One region of the Nonomuraea sp. NPDC050394 genome, then DNA from elsewhere that is predicted to be linked to it. Evidence: riboswitches for the same ligand, from Rfam matches in the RefSeq annotation. Region 1 holds a riboswitch; each other region holds the start of a gene.

The links. A riboswitch is a leader RNA that binds a small molecule or an ion and turns the genes downstream of it on or off. The one in region 1 is predicted to bind cobalamin.
Region 2: it holds a riboswitch for cobalamin, as region 1 does, so the genes downstream of both, ACIBKY_RS54860 (ribonucleoside-diphosphate reductase subunit alpha) here and ACIBKY_RS44180 (hypothetical protein) in region 1, are expected to answer to the same signal.
Region 3: it holds a riboswitch for cobalamin, as region 1 does, so the genes downstream of both, ACIBKY_RS50405 (ABC transporter substrate-binding protein) here and ACIBKY_RS44180 (hypothetical protein) in region 1, are expected to answer to the same signal.
Region 4: it holds a riboswitch for cobalamin, as region 1 does, so the genes downstream of both, ACIBKY_RS51680 (CbtB-domain containing protein) here and ACIBKY_RS44180 (hypothetical protein) in region 1, are expected to answer to the same signal.

Annotation. Positions count from the first base shown of each region.
Region 1 covers NZ_JBITIO010000016.1:161,251-166,082, reverse strand. Annotated here, with positions in the region: gene ACIBKY_RS44195 (metal ABC transporter ATP-binding protein) at 1-451, opposite strand, end outside; gene ACIBKY_RS44190 (hypothetical protein) at 594-1,142, opposite strand; gene ACIBKY_RS44185 ((2Fe-2S) ferredoxin domain-containing protein) at 1,262-1,633, opposite strand; gene ACIBKY_RS44180 (hypothetical protein) at 1,695-2,747, opposite strand; cobalamin riboswitch at 2,894-3,020, opposite strand; cobalamin riboswitch at 3,047-3,242, shown strand; gene ACIBKY_RS44175 (ABC transporter substrate-binding protein) at 3,377-4,564, shown strand; gene ACIBKY_RS44170 (iron chelate uptake ABC transporter family permease subunit) at 4,561-4,832, shown strand, end outside.
Region 2 covers NZ_JBITIO010000035.1:22,663-27,494, forward strand. Annotated here, with positions in the region: gene ACIBKY_RS54845 (MmgE/PrpD family protein) at 1-1,040, shown strand, start outside; gene prpB (methylisocitrate lyase) at 1,040-1,945, shown strand; gene ACIBKY_RS54855 (bifunctional 2-methylcitrate synthase/citrate synthase) at 1,942-3,030, shown strand; cobalamin riboswitch at 3,082-3,288, shown strand; gene ACIBKY_RS54860 (ribonucleoside-diphosphate reductase subunit alpha) at 3,473-4,832, shown strand, end outside.
Region 3 covers NZ_JBITIO010000024.1:39,508-44,339, forward strand. Annotated here, with positions in the region: gene ACIBKY_RS50390 (adenosylcobinamide amidohydrolase) at 1-146, opposite strand, end outside; gene ACIBKY_RS50395 (ABC transporter ATP-binding protein) at 143-916, opposite strand; gene ACIBKY_RS50400 (FecCD family ABC transporter permease) at 913-1,950, opposite strand; gene ACIBKY_RS50405 (ABC transporter substrate-binding protein) at 1,950-2,900, opposite strand; cobalamin riboswitch at 2,970-3,090, opposite strand; gene ACIBKY_RS50410 (Gfo/Idh/MocA family protein) at 3,098-3,958, opposite strand; gene ACIBKY_RS50415 (cytochrome P450) at 3,960-4,832, opposite strand, start outside.
Region 4 covers NZ_JBITIO010000026.1:12,128-16,959, forward strand. Annotated here, with positions in the region: gene ACIBKY_RS51665 (YbaB/EbfC family nucleoid-associated protein) at 1-64, opposite strand, end outside; gene ACIBKY_RS51670 (SigE family RNA polymerase sigma factor) at 194-685, shown strand; gene ACIBKY_RS51675 (TolB family protein) at 682-1,854, shown strand; cobalamin riboswitch at 1,866-2,003, shown strand; gene ACIBKY_RS51680 (CbtB-domain containing protein) at 2,102-2,221, shown strand; gene ACIBKY_RS51685 (CbtA family protein) at 2,233-2,982, shown strand; gene ACIBKY_RS51690 (histidine phosphatase family protein) at 3,021-3,701, shown strand; gene ACIBKY_RS51695 (putative cobaltochelatase) at 3,698-4,832, shown strand, end outside.

The DNA of each region.
Region 1 (4,832 bases):
GGGCGCCCGCGGCCACCTGCCCGAGGGCCCTGGCGAGGTAGGCGCGCTGGAGCTGGCCGCCGGACAGGGTGGACAGGGGGCGGTCGAGCAGCTCACCGACGCCCAGGTCGGTGGCCGCCCGCCGGGCGTGCGCGCCGTCCCTGCCGCTGTCGAGGAGCTCGCCGACCAGCAGCGGGAAGCGGCCCGCCGCCTGCCGCTGCGGGATCCAGGCCACCTCGGCCCGGCGCCGCCGCCAGTCGGCCTGGGTGCGGGCCTGCTCGCCGTACACCTCGATGCGGCCGGTGACGTCGCGGTGCAGGCCGAGAACGGCGCGTAACAGCGTGCTCTTGCCCGAGCCGTTGGTGCCGGTGACGGCCAGGTGCTCACCCGGAGCGAGGGCGAGGTCGACCTCGCTGACAGCCGTCAGCCCGCCGTGGCGGCAGCTCACGGACGACAACGTCAACGTCGTCACGCGAGCCACCCCCACGCAGGGGGATGGAACATGAGAGAACTCCATGAGGAGGAGCCCGGACCGCGCTCACGGCGGCCGGGTACAAGGAGATGACGCGTGGCCCTACCTGGGGCGACGCATGCCAGATGACCTCAGGGCGCCGTCATACGGCGCGGCGGAGGGCCGGCGGCCCGCGGCGGTGAACCGCCTTCGTGAACGCCGCCGAGCGCCACGGGCCGGTCCGCACCCACGGCACGACCTCCCACAGCCCGGCCCCGGTCTCCACCGGAACCGGTGTGAGCCACAGCAGCAGGCGCAGCGGCGCGGCCGCCCAGAGCCGCAGCGCGGTCCACATCGCGCTCTCGCCCTGGTGCAGCCACCATCCGCTCAGCAACGCCAGCATGAGGTGGACCAGGATCATGCCGACGTTCAGATGACCGCCGTGCCCGGTCTCGACCTCCGCGGCGGGAGCGACCCGCGCGAACACCTGGTGCAGGACGAGCTGCACGACCACGGTCGCGGCGAGCAGGCTCTCCCGCGACCGCTCACACCCGTTGACCGCCAGCGCGAGCAGGTACGGCGCGGCGAACCCGAGCAGCAGCGCGGGCAGCGAGATGAGGCCGCCGCCCGCGAACGCGTGACCACCGGCGGAGACCAGCACGCAGACCGCCGCGAAGGCGGCCGCGCGGATCACGCGGAGAACCGGAGTCACGGCCCTATCCTGTCAGGCGGATTCACGGGTGAGAACCCCGCCGGTGAGCGGCGTCGCGGGTTCCTCGAACGCTTCAGGAAGGTACGCGCCACCGGCGGGTTGCCGGAGACCACGAACACTCATCGGGGGCCGCTCACGATCGGAAGCTGATCGCGTGGCCGCAGCCGGCGGGGCGGGGCGAACCGGTGCAGTTCGAGGATCGGCGGCAGGGGGACCAGCCCGGGACCGCCGGCGTCGATCCACGCGGCCACGTCGGCGGTGGCGGCCTCGTCGTTGACCAGGGCCAGCCACACCGGACGGCCACCGGCCGCACGTCCCTGAGGTGTCGGCTGCACGATGACGACATTGGCCTGGTCGCACACGTCCAGGCAGTCGGTGACACGGACATCGGCGACCTTCGCCAGCTCACTGATCTGCCGATCGTGGTCGAGCGCGGGCACCTTCCGCACGCTCCCGCAGCAGCAGTCCCGGCACACGGTGATCCTTTTCACGGGTTCCTTCCACGCAACGGCGGGCGCGCCGCACGCGCCCGCCGGCTCATCGATGGCGCGATCAGCAGCGTTCGCCGCCGCCTCCGGCCCGCCAGGTGTAGCAGGCGGGGATCATGACCGGGTTGAGGGAGATCAGGCGGACGCTGCGCCCGATCGGGTTGGGGAAGTCGACGCCGACGCACCACGGCTTGGGTTCGTCGCCACTGCAGTTGGGGCTCTCTCGCTTGATACGCAACGCCTGCGCGGTGAGGTTCATGTGGGAGATGACGGCGCCGCCATGGCCGCCCCAGGTGTCGACGGTGTAGGTGGTGCCGCCGTTGAGCTGGTGGGCGTTCCAGGAGCCGACGGTCATGTCCTGGGTGTTGCAGGGGTCGCTGGCGTTGGTGTCGAAGTAGGCGCCGGGCAGGTTGCTGGACCATCCCAGGCCGCCGTGGCGAAGGATCCAGAAGTCGTTGTCGTTGCAGCCGCCGTTGACCGACAGCACCTTGGTGTCGTGCTCGTAGGCGTAGAAGCTGTGGCCGGAGCCGTAGGCGCCGTTGCTGTTGCTGAGGCCGAAGAAGGAGTGGCGGATGCCGCGGTGGCCCTGCTGGTTCAGCGCCAGCGTCATGCCCCGGTCGGGCACGTCCAGTTCGGCCGCGGCCGCGGCGCTCATCGGGCGTGGACGGACTTCGCTCACCTTGCCGTCGACGATCGCGACCGGGGTGGCCGCGGGGGCGGCGGTCCGCGCGGTGACGTACCCCTTGAGCGCGCCCGCGATCGGGGCGGCGTCCGCGGCGGGGACGCGCAGCGCGTCCACGTACAGCGGCTTGCGCCCGCTGAGGTTCCAGGTCTCCTCGAACTTGTCGAGGGCGCGGGCCACGCTGCCTTCGGTGGCCAGGTAGCCGCCGCGGAACTCGCCCTGATCGCCGCCGAGAACCTCCAGGCCGTACCCGGCCGCGGTCCGCCCGACGGACGTCGTGATCTCCAGCGCCTGCCGTAGCTGGCCGATGGGGGTGGGCGTGAGCGTGAGGACGAGGGTCTCAGGCGCCTCGGCGGCCTGAGCGGTGGGGGCGGCGAACGTGGCCATGACGGCCACGGCCGCGACGGACAGGAATGATCGACGTACTAAGCGCATTACTCTCCCCGTTCTTGCCTCGGACACGGACATATCGCCCGGGGCATGCCGGTGGGAGTACTACATGGAGGGTGCGCTGTCGTAGGCGCCACGCTCCGCTCCTCTCCGGGGAGATCCGCCCCAGGTCGTCGAGGAGGCGAGCGCGTGAGTCTCCTGGCTCTCGGGTCGATGCTCGTCCCCGCCTTCCCACCCCGGTCTGGGGCGGTGGCGTCGTGGGGATCCGCTCGCCGATCACAGTGGCGGGACCGCGCCGGATTCGCACCGGCTTCCTCAGTCCGCGCTCGCCTTTACCCAGCCATCATTATCAGGGTGCGGGGTGTATGTCACGATGGATCCCGAAGGCGAACGCGGACGAGGAAACCGGTGTGATTCCGGTACGGTCCCGCCACTGTGACCGGTGAGCGAACCCGATCAAGCCACTGCCCGCGAGGGTGGGAAGGCCGGGAGAGCGATGACCCGGGAGTCAGGAGACTCACGCGGTCGCCTCCTCACGAACTGGGGCGGATCTCCCCGAGAGAGGACGGTGGCCGTGCGCGTGCCCGCAGGTCGTCTCGTGGTGATCCGGTCCCGCCGTCCGCCGAGGGCGCCGTCGAGGAACGGTGGCCCCGGCCTTCTCCCGGAGATTATGGATGAAGGGTTTTTCCCGCCCGCTCACCGGCGGTGCGCTGCTGCTGTCCCTGTTACTCACCGGCGCCTGCGGCGGCGCGGTGACACCGGCGACTCCGACGTCGGCCGAAGGCAGGTGCGTCACCTCCTACGACCCGGCCAAGGACTACTTCCCGGTCAAGCAGACGCTCAGGCACGCTGCCAACTTCACCCTGACCTACGCCAAGCACTACCAGACGATCACCGTCAAGCAGCCGGCGCCCGGCGCCAAGCCGGAGACGTACGTGCTGCTGCGCTGCGGCACCCCTGACCCGAAGGTGGCGGGCGCGACCGTGGTCGAGACGCCGATCGAGTCCTTGTACTCGGCCTCGACCACGCACCTGCCGTTCGTCACCGGCCTGGGCGTGCTGGACCGGCTCAAGGGCGTGGCCTCGGCGGGCTTCATCACCTCGGCGCAGGTGCTGGAGAAGGTGAAGGCGGGCGCGATCACCGAGTACGCCAAGGGCCAGGAGATCGACACCGAGAAGGTCATCGCCGCCAGGCCGGGCGTGCTCATGACCGGCGGCACCGAGGACAAGGCATACGGCCCGCTCCGGCAGGCCGGGATCAAGGTCGTCGCCAACGCCGAGTGGCTGGAGGCCACCCCGCTGGGCCGCGCCGAGTGGATCAAGCTGATGGCCGCCCTGACCGGCACGGAACAGCAGGCCGGCCAGGTGTTCGACAAGGTCGAGGGCGACTACCGGTCCCTGGCGGACAAGGCGAAGGCGGCCACGGCGGTGCCGGTGCTGCCGGGCCAGATGTACCAGGGCCAGTGGTCGGTACCCAACGGAGGAAGCTACGTCGCCACGCTGATCAAGGACGCGGGCGGCACCTACGCCTGGGCCGGCACTTCGGGCCCGGGCAGCACCACGCTCGACCTGGAGGCCGTGCTGGCCGAAGCCAAGGACGCCAAGGTCTGGCTGGCCACGGTCAACGAATGGAAGAGCCTGGCCGACGTGGAGAAGGCCGACGCCCGCTATGCCAAGTTCGACGCCTTCGGCGCCGGCCAGGTGTGGTCCTCGAACAAGACCCTGGGCCCCGGCGGCGGCAACGACTTCTTCGAGCGCGGCGTCGCCCGGCCCGACCTCATCCTCGGCGATCTGGTCGCCATCCTGCACCCGGACCTCGCGCCGGGGCACGAGTTCGCCTTCTACCAGAAGCTGACCAGGTGACCGCCCTCACCCTGTCCGCGGCTCCGGCGGCCTACCGCCGCCGGAGCCTGGTCCTGGGCGCGCTCACGCTCGGCGTTCCCGCCGCGTTCGCGCTGGCGGTCACGCTGGGGTCCACCTCCATCCCGCTGGACGCCGCGCTGTCCGCGCTGGCGGGCGACCCGGGCGTCGACCCGGGCGTCCGGGAGATCATCTGGACGGTACGGCTGCCGCGCGCCATCACCGCCGCGCTGGCCGGGGCGGCGCTGGCGGCGGCCGGGGTCCAGATGCA
Region 2 (4,832 bases), on a different contig from region 1:
TCCAGGTGGCGCTGGTCGGCGGCATCTGCCTGCACGAGCACAAGATCGACCACGTCGCCCACCTCGGCCCCTCCGCGGCGGCCGGGATCGGCACGCTGCTCGGCCTGCCCACCGAGACGATCTACCACGCCATCGGCCAGGCGCTGCACACCACGACCGCCACCCGGCAGTCACGCAAGGGCGAGATCTCCTCATGGAAGGCGTACGCCCCGGCCTTCGCCGGGAAGGTCGCGATCGAGGCGGTGGACCGGGCGATGCGCGGCCAGGGCGCGCCGGCGCCGATCTACGAGGGCGAGGACGGCGTCATCGCCCGGATGCTGTCGGGGCCCTCGGCCGAGTACCAGGTGGAGCTGCCCGAGCCGGGCGAGCAGGCGCGCGGCATCCTGCGCACCTACACCAAGGCGCACTCGGCCGAATACCAGGCCCAGGCCCTCATCGACCTGGCCATCGACCTGCGCGCGCGGATCGGCGACCCGGCCAAGGTGGAGCGGGTCACCATCCACACCAGCCACCACACCCACCACGTGATCGGCAGCGGCGCCGGCGACCCGCAGAAGTACGATCCGCACGCCAGCCGGGAGACGCTGGATCACTCGCTGCCCTACATCTTCGCCGTCGCCCTCCAGGACGGGGTCTGGCACCACGTCGCGTCGTACCTGCCCGAGCGGGCCGGCCGCGCCGACACCGTCGAGCTCTGGAACAAGATCGCCACGGTCGAGGACCCCGAGTGGACCGCCCTCTACCACCACCCGGAACGGCGCGCGTTCGGCGGCCGGGTCGTCGTCGAGCTGGCCGACGGCAGCACGGTCGAGGAGTCACGCGCGGTCGCCGACGCGCACCCGGACGGGGCACACCCGTTCGCCCGCGCCGACTACCTGGCCAAGTTCCGCACCCTGGCCTCGGGCGTGGTCACGGAAGCCGAGCAGGACCGCTATCTCGGCCTGGCCGAACGCCTTCCCCTGCTGACCGCCGCCGAGGTGGCCGCCCTGAATCTCAAGGCGGGCATCGACCCCGCGCCCGCCACCAAGGGGATCTTCTGATGCTGCACTCCCGCCACACCCCGCAGGACAAACGCCGCGCGCTCCGCGACGGGCTGGCCGGCGGCGAACTGCTGCGACTGCCCGGAGCCTTTAGCCCGCTGGTGGCCCGCGCCGTCGAGCAGGCCGGCTTCGACGGCGTCTACGTCTCCGGCGCCGTGCTCTCGGCCGACCTGGCCCTGCCCGACATCGGCCTGACCACGCTCACCGAGGTCGCCGGGCGCTCGCAGGCCATCGCCCGCGTCACCGAGCTGCCCACCCTGGTCGACGCCGACACCGGCTTCGGCGAGCCGATGAACGCGGCCAGGACCATCCAGGTCCTCGAGGACGCCGGCGTGGCGGGATGTCACCTGGAGGACCAGGTCAACCCCAAACGGTGCGGTCACCTCGACGGCAAGACGATCAGCCCCCTGCCCGACATGCTGCGTCGCCTGCGCGCCGCCGTGGACGCCCGGCGCGACCCCGGATTCGTCATCTGCGCCCGCACGGACGTGCGCACCACCGAGGGCCTGGGCGCCACGATCGAGCGGGCCAAGGCGTTCGCCGACGCCGGAGCCGACCTGATCTTCCCCGAGGCGCTGGCGAACGCGGCCGAGTTCGAGGCCCTGCGCAAGGCGGTCGACGTGCCGCTGCTGGCCAACATGACCGAGTTCGGGCAGTCGACGCTGCTCACCACCACGACCCTGCGCGACCTCGGCGTCAACGTGGTCATCTACCCGGTGACCCTGTTCCGCCTGGCCATGGGCACGGTCACCGAGGCGCTGCGCGCCATCGACGCGGACGGCACGCAGGCGAAGCTGGTCGATCGCATGCAGACCAGGGGCGAGCTGTACGACCTGCTGGACTACTCCGGCTACGCGAGTTTCGACGCCGGCGTGCTCACCCACGGCTACCGGGAGGACCGATGACGATCAGCAAGGGCCTGGCGGGCGTGGTCGCGGACACGACCGCGATCTCCATGGTCAACCCGGAGACCAACTCCCTCACCTACCGCGGCTACCCGGTTCAGGAACTGGCCGCCGTCTGCAGCTTCGAGCAGGTCGCCTACCTGCTCTGGCAGGGCGAACTGCCCGACCAGGGGCAGCTCAGGGAGTTCCGGGCGGCCGAGCGGGCCCGCCGTACCCTCTCCCGGACGACGCTGGACGTGCTGGCGCGGCTGCCGGAGAGCTGCCACCCGATGGACGTGCTGCGCACGGCCGTCAGCCAGCTCGGCGCCGAGGATCCGCGCGAGGACGACGCGAGCGCCAACCCGCGCGCGGCGCTCGACCTGCTCGCCCGCCTGCCGACCGTCGTCGCCCTGGACCAGCGCCGCCGCCGGGGGCAGGCGCCGATCCAGCCCGACCCCGGGCTGGGCTTCGCGGAGAACTTCTTCCACATGTGCTTCGGCGAGATCCCCGAACCCGAGGTGGTGCGCTGCTTCGAGATCTCCCTGATCCTCTACGCCGAGCACAGCTTCAACGCCTCCACCTTCACCGCCCGCGTGGTCACCTCCACCTTGTCCGATCTCTACAGCGCGGTCACCGCCGCGATCGGCGCGCTCAAGGGCCCGCTGCACGGCGGCGCCAACGAGGCCGTCATGCACATGTTCGCCGGCATGGACGACCCCGAGTCATGGCTGAAGCAGGCCCTGGCCGACGGGCGGAAGATCATGGGCTTCGGCCACCGCGTCTACAAGCACGGTGACTCGCGCGTGCCGACCATGGAGGCCGCCCTGCGCGAGCTGGCCAGGCTGCGGGAGGCGGACGAGCTCATGACACGGTACGACGCTCTCGCCGGCGCGATGGCACGCACCAAGGGAATCCATCCCAATCTGGACTATCCGACCGGCCCGGCGTACCACCTGATGGGGTTCGACATCCCCACCTTCACTCCCATCTTCGTCATGTCCCGCATCACCGGCTGGAGTGCCCACATAGCTGAGCAGCTCTCCGCGAACTCCCTCATCCGCCCCCTCAGCTCCTACATCGGTCCGGTGGAGCGCCATCTCTCGTGACTCATCTCTCAACACGAGATGTGGGGTGTGACTTTCTGATCGACCCTATATATGGTGTCCCTTGCGATCGGTTCGGCCGCTCAGCCAGAGCGGCCGAGGCAAGAGGGAACCCGGTGAGAATCCGGGACTGCCCCGCAGCGGTAAGTGGGAACGACCGCCGTCACACGCACTGGGCCACCGTGCCCGGGAAGCGACGGCCAGTAGGGACAAGCGTCACGCCCACGAGTCCGAAGACCTGCCGGCCGTGCCGCGCGCGGGTGCGCGCGGCCGCTCCGAAGGCCGCGCGGGACGGCTGACGGCACCGGCGCGAGGGCTGTGCGACGTCCTTGCCGGGAGCCTTTCCGCGCGACCTTCGGTTCACGACCGAGTTCGCGAGGAGAGAGCTGTGACGGTCACCGGGGACCCAGTAACGGACCTGACCAGTACGCGGGGGGATCAACCCGTGCCCAGGCGCACGCAGATGCACGTGCGCAAGCGCAACGGCAACGCCGAGCCCGTCGACGTCAACAAGATCGTCAAAGCGGTGGAGCGCTGGGCCGACGACCTGACCGACGTCGATCCGCTGCGTGTTGCCACCAAGACCATCAGCGGCCTGTACGACGGCGCGACGACCGCCGAGCTGGACCGCCTGTCGATCCAGACCGCTGCCGAGATGATCGGCGAGGAGCCGCAGTACTCCCGCCTGGCCGCCCGCCTGCTGTCGGGCTACATCGACAAGGAAGTACGCGGCCAGGGGGTGGCCTCCTTCAGCCAGGCCATCCGGCTCGGCCACGCCGAAGGGCTCATCGGCGACGAGACCGCCGCCTTCGTCGCGGCCAACGCCCGCAAGCTCGACGACGCCATCGACCCGTCGGCCGACCTGCGCTTCGAGTACTTCGGCCTGCGGACCGTCTACGACCGCTACCTGCTGCGCCACCCGACCAACCGGCTGGTGGTCGAGACGCCGCAGTACTGGCTGCTGCGCGTGGCCTGCGGCCTGGCCCAGAGCCCGACCGAGGCGATCGGCTTCTACCGGCTGATGTCGTCGCTGGCCTACCTGCCCAGCTCGCCCACGCTGTTCAACTCGGGCACCGTGCACACCCAGATGTCCTCGTGCTACCTGGTCGACTCGCCCAAGGACGAGCTGGAGAGCATCTACGACCGCTACGCACAGGTCGCGCGGCTGTCGAAGTTCGCCGGAGGCATCGGCATCGCGTGGAGCCGGGTGCGCTCGCGGGGCGCGCTGATCCGCGGCACCAACGGCCACTCCAACGGCATCGTGCCGTGGCTGCGCACCCTCGACTCCTCGGTCGCGGCGGTCAACCAGGGCGGCCGGCGCAAGGGCGCCGCCTGCGTCTACCTGGAGCCCTGGCACCCGGACGTCGAGGAGTTTCTGGAGCTGCGCGACAACACCGGCGAGGACGCCCGCCGTACCCACAACCTGAACCTGGCCAACTGGATCCCCGACGAGTTCATGCGCCGGGTCGAGGCCGACGCGATGTGGTCGTTGTTCGACCCCAACGAGGTCCCCGAGCTGCCCGACCTGTGGGGCGAGGCGTTCGAGGACGCCTACCGGGCAGCCGAGCAGGCGGGACGCTACGTGCGCCAGGTCAAGGCCCGCGACCTGTACGCCAGGATGATGCGCACCCTCGCCCAGACCGGCAACGGCTGGATGACCTTCAAGGACGCCGCCAACCGGCTGTGCAACCAGGCCGCCGAGCCAGGCAACGTGGTCCACCTGTCGAACCTGTGCACCGAGATCATCGAGGTGTCCAGCGACAAGGAGACCGCGGTGTGCAACCTTGGCTCGGTCAACCTCGCCT
Region 3 (4,832 bases), on a different contig from region 1:
GCCACGACCTGGGCGTTCAGGATCCAGGAGCGGGGGCCGATGCCGCCGCCGAGCATGGCCGAGGAGATCGTCCGCCAGCCGGGCCCCAGCTCCCACAGCAGCGACCCGAGCCGGACGCCGTCCTCGGCGCGGTAGGAGAGGTTCACGGTCCTCCTCGGATCAGGTGGACGACGGGCCGCCCGTCCGGACCCGGTTCGATCTTGACATGGGCGTCGAAGTGCTTGCCGACCAGCGTCCCGGTGAGCACCTGGACGGGCTTGCCGTGCGCGGCGGCGCGGCCTTCGGCGAGCAGGAGGAGGGTGTCGGCGTACTGGCCGGCGACGGTGAGGTCGTGCAGGGTGGAGACGACGGTGAGGCCGTCGGCCAGGCGCAGGCGGTCGACGAGTTCGAGCACCTGCTGCTGGTGGCCGAGGTCGAGCGCGGTGGTCGGCTCGTCGAGCAGCAGGACGGGCGCCTGCTGGGCCAGGGCTCTGGCCAGCACGACGCGCTGGCGCTCGCCGCCGGACAGTTCGCCCAGCCGCCGGCTGGCGAAGGCGCCCAGGTCGAGCCGTTCCAGGACGGACGCGGTGACCTCCCGGTCGTGGCGGCTCTCCCGCCCCAGATAGGGGATGTACGGCGTGCGGCCCAGCAGCGCGTACTCCGAGACGGTCATGTCGGGCGGCAGGGCCGGCGTCTGGGGTGCGTAGGCGATCAGGCGGGCCCTGGCCCTGGGCTTGAGCGAGGCGGCTGGTCGCCCGTCGATCGACACCTCGCCGCGCTGGCCGACGATGCCCATGACGGCCTTGAGCAGCGTCGACTTGCCGGCGCCGTTGGGGCCGATGACGGCCAGCCATTCGCCGCGCCGTACCTGGAGGGTGACGTCGGAGAGCACCTCGCGCTCGCCGAGCGTGACCGACAGGCCGCTGACGCCGATCATGTGGAGGTCCGTCGGGTCATACGGAGCACGGCCACGAAGAACGGCGCGCCGATGAACATGGTCACCACGCCGATGGGGAGTTCGGCGGGGGCGATGACGGTGCGGGCGAGCAGGTCGGCCAGGACGAGGAAGGCGGCGCCGCCGATGAGCGAGAGCGGCAGCACGATCCGGTAGGAGCCGCCGGCGAGCCTGCGCACGACGTGCGGGACGACGATGCCGACGAAGCCGATCAGGCCGCTGACCGCGACGGCGGCGGCGGTGGCGAGGGAGGCGGCCAGCAGGACGGCCAGCCGTACGCGGGAGGCGCGCACCCCGAGCGCGGTCGCCTCGTCGTCGCCCACCGACAGCACGTCGAGCATGCGCCCGTGCACGAGCAGCGCGGCCGACGAGACGGCGGCGTAGGGCAGGACGAGCCAGAACTGGTCCCAGCCGCCGCCGACGTCGCCGAGGATCCAGGAGTAGATGCGCTGCAGTTCCTCGACCTTGAACTGCTGCACGAACGTCTGGATGGCGGTGAGGAAGGAGGTGACGGCCACCCCGGCCAGCACCAGGGTGGCGGTGCCACCGGAGCGCCCGGCGGTGTTGCCGAGCGCGAAGGCCAGCATGACGCCGCCGATCGCGCCGACGAACGCGGCGACGGGGATGGTCAGGACCGGCGCCGGAACCATCACGATCACCAGGGTCGTGGTGAGCCCGGCGCCCGCGGCCGCGCCGAGCAGGTACGGGTCGGCCAGCGGGTTGCGGAAGACACCCTGGTACCCGGCGCCCGCGATGGCGAGCAGGCCGCCGACCACGGCCGCGACCAGGACTCTGGGCAGGCGCAGCTCGTACAGCAGGCCCTTCTCGATCGGCGCGAGGCCGGAGTCGATCTCGACGAACGGCAGCCAGTCCAGCGCCTGGAGCACGACCTGCCACGGCGAGATGCCGGCGGCGCCGCCGAGCAGTCCGGCGACCATGCCGGCAGCGAGCACGGCGAGCGCGCCCGCCACCCAGAGCGGCCGCGCCCGTGCGGGCCTGAGCTGCGTGTCGAGCACTACTTCGCGGCCGCCTTGTTCACCGCGTCGCCGATGGCCTTGGCCAGGTCGACGACGCGCGGGCCCCAGCGGGAGGCGATGTCGTCGTCGAGCAGGACGACCTGGTCGTTCTTGATGGCCGACAGGCCCTTCCAGCCGGGCCGCTTGGCCAGGGTGTCCTTGTTCTGCCGGCAGCACTTGACGTCGGCCAGGAAGATCAGGTCGGGGTCGGACTGGGCGACGAACTCGGCCGAGAGCTTGGGATAGCCACCGGCGGCGCCGGGGGCTTTGTCGGCGATGTTGGTCATGCCGAAGATCGAGTAGATCTGGCCGATGAAGGTGCTGGACGTCGCGGCGTAGGGGGTCTGGTCGAGCTCGTGGTAGTAGGTGAGCTTCTTGTCCTTGGGCGCTGCGGCGGCGAGCTTGTCCAGTTCGGCCTTCATGCCGGTCACGACCTGGTCGGCCTTGTCCTTGTTGCCGGTGGCGGCGCCGAGGTCGGCGATCTCGTCGTAAGCCTCGTCGATCTTCGTGGGGGCCGGTTCGAGCAGGACGGGCACGTTGAGCTTGCCGAGCTCGGCGACGATCTTGTCCAGGTCGTTGGAGAGCACGACGAGGTCGGGCTTCTTGGCGACGATGGCTTCGACATTGGGCTTGAACCCGGACAGGTCGCTCTTGGGGGCCTCGGCCGGGTAGTTGGACTGGTCGTCCACGGCGATGACCTGCGGGCCCGCGCCGATCGCGAAGAGCGTCTCGGTGTGGGCGGCGGACAGGGAGATGATCCGCTCGGGCTTCTTCGCCAGTGTGACGGAGCCGTTGCCGGCCTCGATCGTGACGGGGAAGCCGGCCGCGGTGGCGGGGGCGGCGGAGGTGGGCGGGGCGGACGAGGTGGTGGTGGTGCCGGTCTGACCGCAGGCGGTCAGGACGAGCGTTCCCAGCAGCGCGCCCGCGAAGGCCGTGCGTACGGGCCTCACGAGAAGTCCTTTCAGATCGGAACCGAGAGACCCGCGTCTTAGCGACGGATCACCCTTTTCCACGAGGGTTGATGACGTCGGCGCGGTGGCAGGCGACCTGGCTTTGACAGTTGCGGGACAGCGCCGGACTCACACCGGACTTCGCTGCGACACTGCGCGTCGGACAAACGCTATCAATGCTCCGAAGCTGCTCGGAGTCAAGGGGTGGTGACTTGATTCTCCGCCTCGGAGATGATGCGCTGCAGCCGCAGTCCGTGGGCGGCGTCCAGGGGGTGCCCGCCGCCCTGCCGTACGGTCCGGGCGAACTCGGCAGCCACGACGTCCAGGGGGTCGTCGTCGAAGTGCGGGAGCGTCACGTTGCCCTTGCGGCCGTAGACGGCGAACGTCGAGGGCGGCAGGTCGCCGGCGCCGGCCATGCACAGGGAGATCTCGCTCACGGCGCCGCCCTCGTGGTCGAGCAGCAGCCCGACCCAGCCGAGCGGGTCGCCGTGCGCGCGCACGGCGGTCACCCGGCCGAGCGCGGCGTCGAGCAGGTCGATGACGTGCGGGCCGACGTCGAGCAGCGCGCCGCGCCGCAGCCGCCACGGGGTGCCGAACGGATGCTCGCCGTTCAGCACGTCGCTGACGTTGACGGCGTGCCCGCCGAAGGGCTCGATCCCGGCGCAGCGGGCCAGGAACTCGCGGGTCTGCGGGGCGTACCGCAGTGTGAGCAGCATCTGGGAGGCCACGCCCGCCTCGGCGACCGCGTCGGCCAGCCGCTGGGCGCCGTCCAGGGAGTCGGCGAGCGGCTTCTCCAATAGCAGCGCCTTGCCCGCCCGCGCCGCCTTCACCCCCAGCTCGGCCTGTACGGCCGGCGGCACGCAGAAGCACACCGCCTCACAGGCGTCGAACAGGTCCTCGATCCGCTCGAACACCGGCGCCCCGAGCCGGGCGGCGGCCTCCGGCCGGCGGGCCCAGACCCCGGCGAACTCGATCTCCGGGCTCTGGGCCAGCATCGGCGCGTGCGCCATCTCCGCCCACGGCCCTGCCCCGACCAATCCGACCCTCACCGGTTCCATGTCACCATTTAACCGGCAATTCGGTCAGCCCTCGACCGACGATCGATGTGCGGTACACCACCGGCCCCGGAACCAGGCGCAGGCCGGGCAGCCGCCGTCCCAGCACCTCCAGCGCGGTACGCAGTTGCAGCCGCCCGAGCGCCGCCCCCACGCAGAAGTGGATGCCGTAGCCGAAGACCATGTGCGCGTCGGCGTTGGGCCGGTCGAGGTCGAAGGTGTCGGGGTGGGCGAAGACGGCCTCGTCGTGGGCGGCCGAGTCGGTGGACAGCAGCACCAGCGACCCGGCCGGGATCGTCACCCCGTGCAGCGTGATGTCGGACGTGGCGTACCGGAAGGAGCCCAGCGAGGCCCCGTCGATGCGCATGCACTCCTCGACCGCGGCGCTCAGCTTCTCCGGCGGCACCGGCCAGATCCCCTCGCGCAGCAGCCGCAGCACGCTGTTGCCGAGCTGGTTGGGGACGGTGTCGTTGCCGCCGAGCAGGATCGTGGAGATCAGCTCGACCACCTCGCGGTGCGACAGCTCCCGGCCGATCAGCCCGGTCATCAGCGAGGTGAAGTCGTCGCGCGGCTCGCGGGCGCGGGCGGCGACGAGGCGGTCCACGTACTCCAGGTACTCCAGGAAGCTGTCGGCCAGCACGAGCTGCCGCTCCGGCGGCTGGGGCGACAGGAAGAGCTGGAACCAGTCCTTGACATGCGCCTGGACGAACGCCTCGTCCGCCTCCGGCACCCCGATGAAGCGGGCGGTCAGCTTGACCGACGGCTCGTGGCCCAGGTCGCGCACGAAGTCCGCCTCACCCCTGGGCTCGATCCGGTCCAGCAGGTTCTCGTTGAGCCCGCGGAAGCGCTGCTCCAGCGCGGCGACCGCGCGCGGCGT
Region 4 (4,832 bases), on a different contig from region 1:
GTCCCTGGAGTTGGGCGATCTCCCCGTGGAACTCGGCGAACATCCGGTCCAGCTCGTCTGTCATTCGGCCCAACGTAGATCGTGACACCGGCAATGGCAACTGAACTAGTAGGTAAAGCGTTTCACCTCACATTCAACAGAATCCGGCCTCCGTGCGTCTGGGATGTGATGGACCGAGGAAGGGTGAGCCAGGGTGGACGACTTCGCGGCGTTCGTCGCCGAGCGCGCCGACGCGCTCCTGCGTTATGGATACGTGCTCAGCGGCAACCCGCACGACGCGGCCGACCTGACCCAGGAGGCGCTGATCAGGCTGCACCGGGCCTGGTCGCGGGTGCGCGGCAAACGCGACCCGGAGAGCTACGTGCGGGTGACCATGGCGAGGCTGCACATCAGCGCCTGGCGGTTACGGCGGCGCGAACGGCTCGGCTGGGACCTGCCGGAGACCTCGCACGAGGACGTTCTGCCCTCGGAGTCCGAGCAGGGACTCTGGCGGGCGCTCGAAGGGCTGCCCAAGAAACAGCGCGCCGTGCTCGTCCTGCGCTACTACGAGCAGCTGACCGACGCCGAGATCGCCGGGGTGCTCGGCATCTCCCAGGGGACGGTCCGCAGCCATGCCTCGCTCGGGCTGAGCAAGCTCCGCTCGGCGATCGACCGCCCCTCCGCCACGAACGGGAGCGCCCGATGACTCTGGAAGAGGAGCTGCGCAGCGCCCTCGGACACGCCGCCGAGCGCGCGCCCCACGCCCCGCAAGGACTGCCCGCGCACATCGCGAACCGGTCCAGGCGCCGCAGGATCCGCGCGAACGCGCTGATGGCGGCGGTCGCGGTCGTGGTGATCGCCGGAGGGGCCGCGGTGGCGCTGCGCGGCGAACCCCGGCAGCACCCGATCCCCGCGGTCCGCCCGACCCCCACCCCGTCGCGGATCACCGAGGCCGAGCCGGTGGAGAAGGTGTGGCCGGCGGCTGTCACGAAGATCCCCGGCAAGCTGCGCGGCGGTGCGAAGATCCGCCCGCTGAAGCTGATCGACGGCCGGTCCGTGCTGTTCGAGACGTGGGAGAGCCACGAGAAGGCCAACGCGATCTACGCCTACGACCTGGAGGCGCGGACGAGCCGGAAGATCACCGACATCCGCACGCCGAAGGGCGTCTACGCCGACACCTGGACGATCAGCACGGACCGGGTCTTCTGGAGCACGATCGAGGACGGCGGCACCGGACTCTGGTCGGTCCCGCTCGCAGGCGGGGGCACGGAGCGCCTGGCCACGGTGCCCGGCCGGGTCGACGCGATGGCGGTGGCCGGTGACCGGCTGGCGTTCTCCGTGATGGACGGCGGCGGCGTCTCCACCATCCCCTTCGGGGGCGGGAAGGTGGAGGCGGTGCGGGGGGCCGAGCGGCACCACATCCTGAGCTGGCCGTGGGTGGGAACGCCGAGCGAGTACACACCCAACGGCGAGACCAGCTACGAGGAGATCGTCAACGCCGAGACCGGCGAGACGAGCAGGGCGGTCGTGCGCGCGGGCGAGACCCAGGTGCGGTGCGGCGTGCTCACCTGTGTCGGCGTCAGGCCGGACCGGACCGCCTTCATGCGGCTGCGCGACGGCACTCAGGAACGCGACCTGCCCGAGGCCCCTCTGCTCGGACTCGCCGACGACCGGTTCATGACGGTGCAATTCGACCGGGCCGGCGGCGGTCAGGCGTTGCTCGACCTGGCCACGGGGCGGACCGGAGACATCGGCATGCGACCCGGCGACGATGGCGGGATGCCCGTGATCCAGCTGGGCCCCGGCGACGGCCGGTTCGTGGACTATCCGCTCAACGGCGACCACGTGATCATCGATCTCTCGAAGATCACGTGACTGTTGACGAGAACCGGAGGAAAGGATACGTTCCGGTAGATTTCACGGCTGTCAGGGGAAATCCGGTGAGATGCCGGTGCGGACGCGCCACTGTATCCGGGACCCAGATCCCGGGAGCCAGGTCACCTAACGGCCGTGACCTCACCTGTTGGGACGCGTCATCCCTGAGGAGGCCTTGATGAGTGGTGGGACCACTTCGACGTCCGTGCCCTTTCCCCGTTTGCGGCCCTGGTTGCTGAGTGTTCCGTTGTTCCTGTTGATCGCGTACCTGGTCCTGATGGACAACGGCGCGGTCTCGCAGACCGGTACCTTCCTGCACGAGCTGATGCACGACGGGCGTCACCTGCTCGGCGTGCCCTGCCACTAGGGACGGGCACGATGGTGCGCACACTTGTGGTCAGAGGGCTGCTCCTGGGCCTGCTGGCCGGATTGGTCGCGGGCGCCTTCGCCTTCCTGGCGGGGGAGCCTCACGTGGACAGCGCGATCGCTTTGGAAGAGGCCGCGGCGGCGGCCGCGCCCGCGGCGCCCGCTGACGATCATCACGGTGAGGAGGCCGAGGTCAGCAGGCCGGCGCAGAAGGCCGGGCTGTTCCTCGCGACGGGCCTGTACGGCCTCGCCGTCGGCGGCATCTTCGGCCTGGTCGTGGCCGGGCTGCGCGGACGGGTCGGCCCCCGGTCGGACCCCGCGCTCGCGTTCGCCGCGGCGGGCACGGCCTATCTGGCGATCGTCCTGCTGCCGTTCCTAAAATATCCCGCCAACCCGCCCGCCGTCGGCGATCCCCACACGATCGGCAGCCGGACCCTGCTCTACGTGGTCATGGTGCTGGTGGGCCTGGCCGCCGTCGCCATCGCGGTCGCCGGCGGGCGCCGGGTCACCGGCGGTCCGTGGGCACGCTGGAGCGTCACCGTGGTGACCTTCCTCGTGCCGGTGGTCGCCGCCCTGGCGCTGCTGCCCCGGGTCGACGAGGTGCCCCCGGGCTTTCCCGCCACCTTGCTGTGGGAGTTCCGGCTCGCGTCGCTGGGCACACAACTGGTGTTCTGGGCGGCGTTCGGGGCGCTGTTCGCCTGGGCGGGCGAGCGCGCCGCCCGCCGGGCCGCCGCCGCCGTCCCGGCCGCCGCACCGAGCTGAGCGGAGTGCTCTTCGTACGGCATGCCAGCACACCAGGCATGCGCACAGCCTGCTTCCCGGCGCCGGAGCAGGCCGATCGCGCCAGCCTGGCGAAGGCCGCCCTTCTGGCCGGGACCGCCGACCTGGCCAGGACGGCGTCATACGCGGGACCCGGCACCCGGCCCGACCGGGACGAGCCCGGTGACACGGAGCCCGCGGAGCTCGCGGAGCTCGGGGAGCTCGGGGAGATGCTGACGGCCGGGCAGGCGGGGGCGGCGTTCGTCGCGCCGTCGGTGGCCGCGTTGCAGACGGCCTCGGCCATGGGGCTCGCGCCCATCGTGGTCGACGCGCTGGCCGAGGCGGATCACGGCCGGTGGGGCGGCCTGCCGTACACGCGGGTCGCCCAGGAGGAGCCGGAGGCACTGGCGAGCTGGCTCGCCGACCCCGGCGCGGCGCCCCACGGCGGCGAGAGCCTCGACCGGATGACGGCGCGCGTCACGGGGTGGCTCGACGAGACGCGGGCCAGGTTCGACGGCCGGCGCGGGCGGCCGTTCCTGGTCATCTGCGATTCGGGAGCCATCCGCGCCGCGCTCGGGCACGCGCTCGGCCTGTCCCCGCTGCATGCCGCCCGTTTCGACCTCGCGCCACTATCCACCACCGAGCTGGCCGTCACCCGCGGCGGCTGGCGGGTCGCCCACGTCAACCGGGACGCCCTCGAACACCGGAAGGTCACCTCTTGATCGCCACCTACCCGTTCAGCGCGGTCGTCGGGCTCGACGACCTGAAGCTGGCGCTGGTGCTCAACGCCGTCTCACCCCGGGTGGGCGGCGTGCTCGTCCGCGGGGAGAAGGGCACCGCGAAGTCGACGATCGTCCGCGCGCTGGCCGCCCAGCTGCCGTCGGTGGACGTGGTGGCCGGTTGCCGGTTCGCCTGCGACCCGGCCGCGCCGGACCCGGACTGCCCCGACGGGCCGCACGACCCCGGCGAACAGCGCCACCGGCGGCCGGCCTCCCTGGTCGAACTGCCGGTCGGCGCCTCCGAGGACCGGCTCGTCGGTTCACTCGACGTCGAACGCGCGCTGACCGAAGGCGTGAAGGCGTTCGAGCCGGGGCTGCTGGCCGGCGCGCACCGCGGCGTCCTGTACGTGGACGAGGTCAACCTCCTGCACGACCACCTCGTGGACCTCCTGCTCGACGCCGCCGCGCTCGGCACCTGCTACGTCGAGCGCGAAGGTGTGTCGGTACGGCACGCCGCCCGCTTCCTCCTGGTCGGCACCATGAACCCGGAGGAAGGCGAGCTGCGCCCCCAGCTCCTCGACCGGTTCGGACTGACCGTCGAGGTGAAGGCGTCGCGCGACCCCGGCGAGCGGGCCGAGGTGGTACGGCGGCGCATGGCCTACGACGCGTCACCCGAGGAGTTCGTGGCGCGATGGACCGCCCAGGAGTCGGCACTCGGCGAGCGGATCCTGCGGGCCAGGGCGCTGCTGCGCGGCGGGGTCGCGCTGCCCGACGCGCGGCTGCTGCAGATCGCGGCGGTGTGCGCGGGGTTCGAGGTGGACGGCCTGCGCGCCGACCTGGTCACGGCGAACGCGGCCATGGCGCACGCGGCCTGGCAGGGGCGGGACCGGGTGACGGAGGAGGACGTGCGGGTGGCGGCCCGGCTGTCCCTGCCGCACCGGCGGCGCCGTGACCCGTTCGACGCGCCGGGGCTGGACGAGGAACTGCTGGAGGAACTCCTGGACCGCCACCGGGGCGACGACGACCCCGACGGCGGCGGCGCCCCCGACACCCCGCCCGACCCGGACGGCCCCGGCTCCGAGCCCGACCAGGGCGAGGCGGCGGACCAGGGGGAGGCGGGACCCACATCGGATC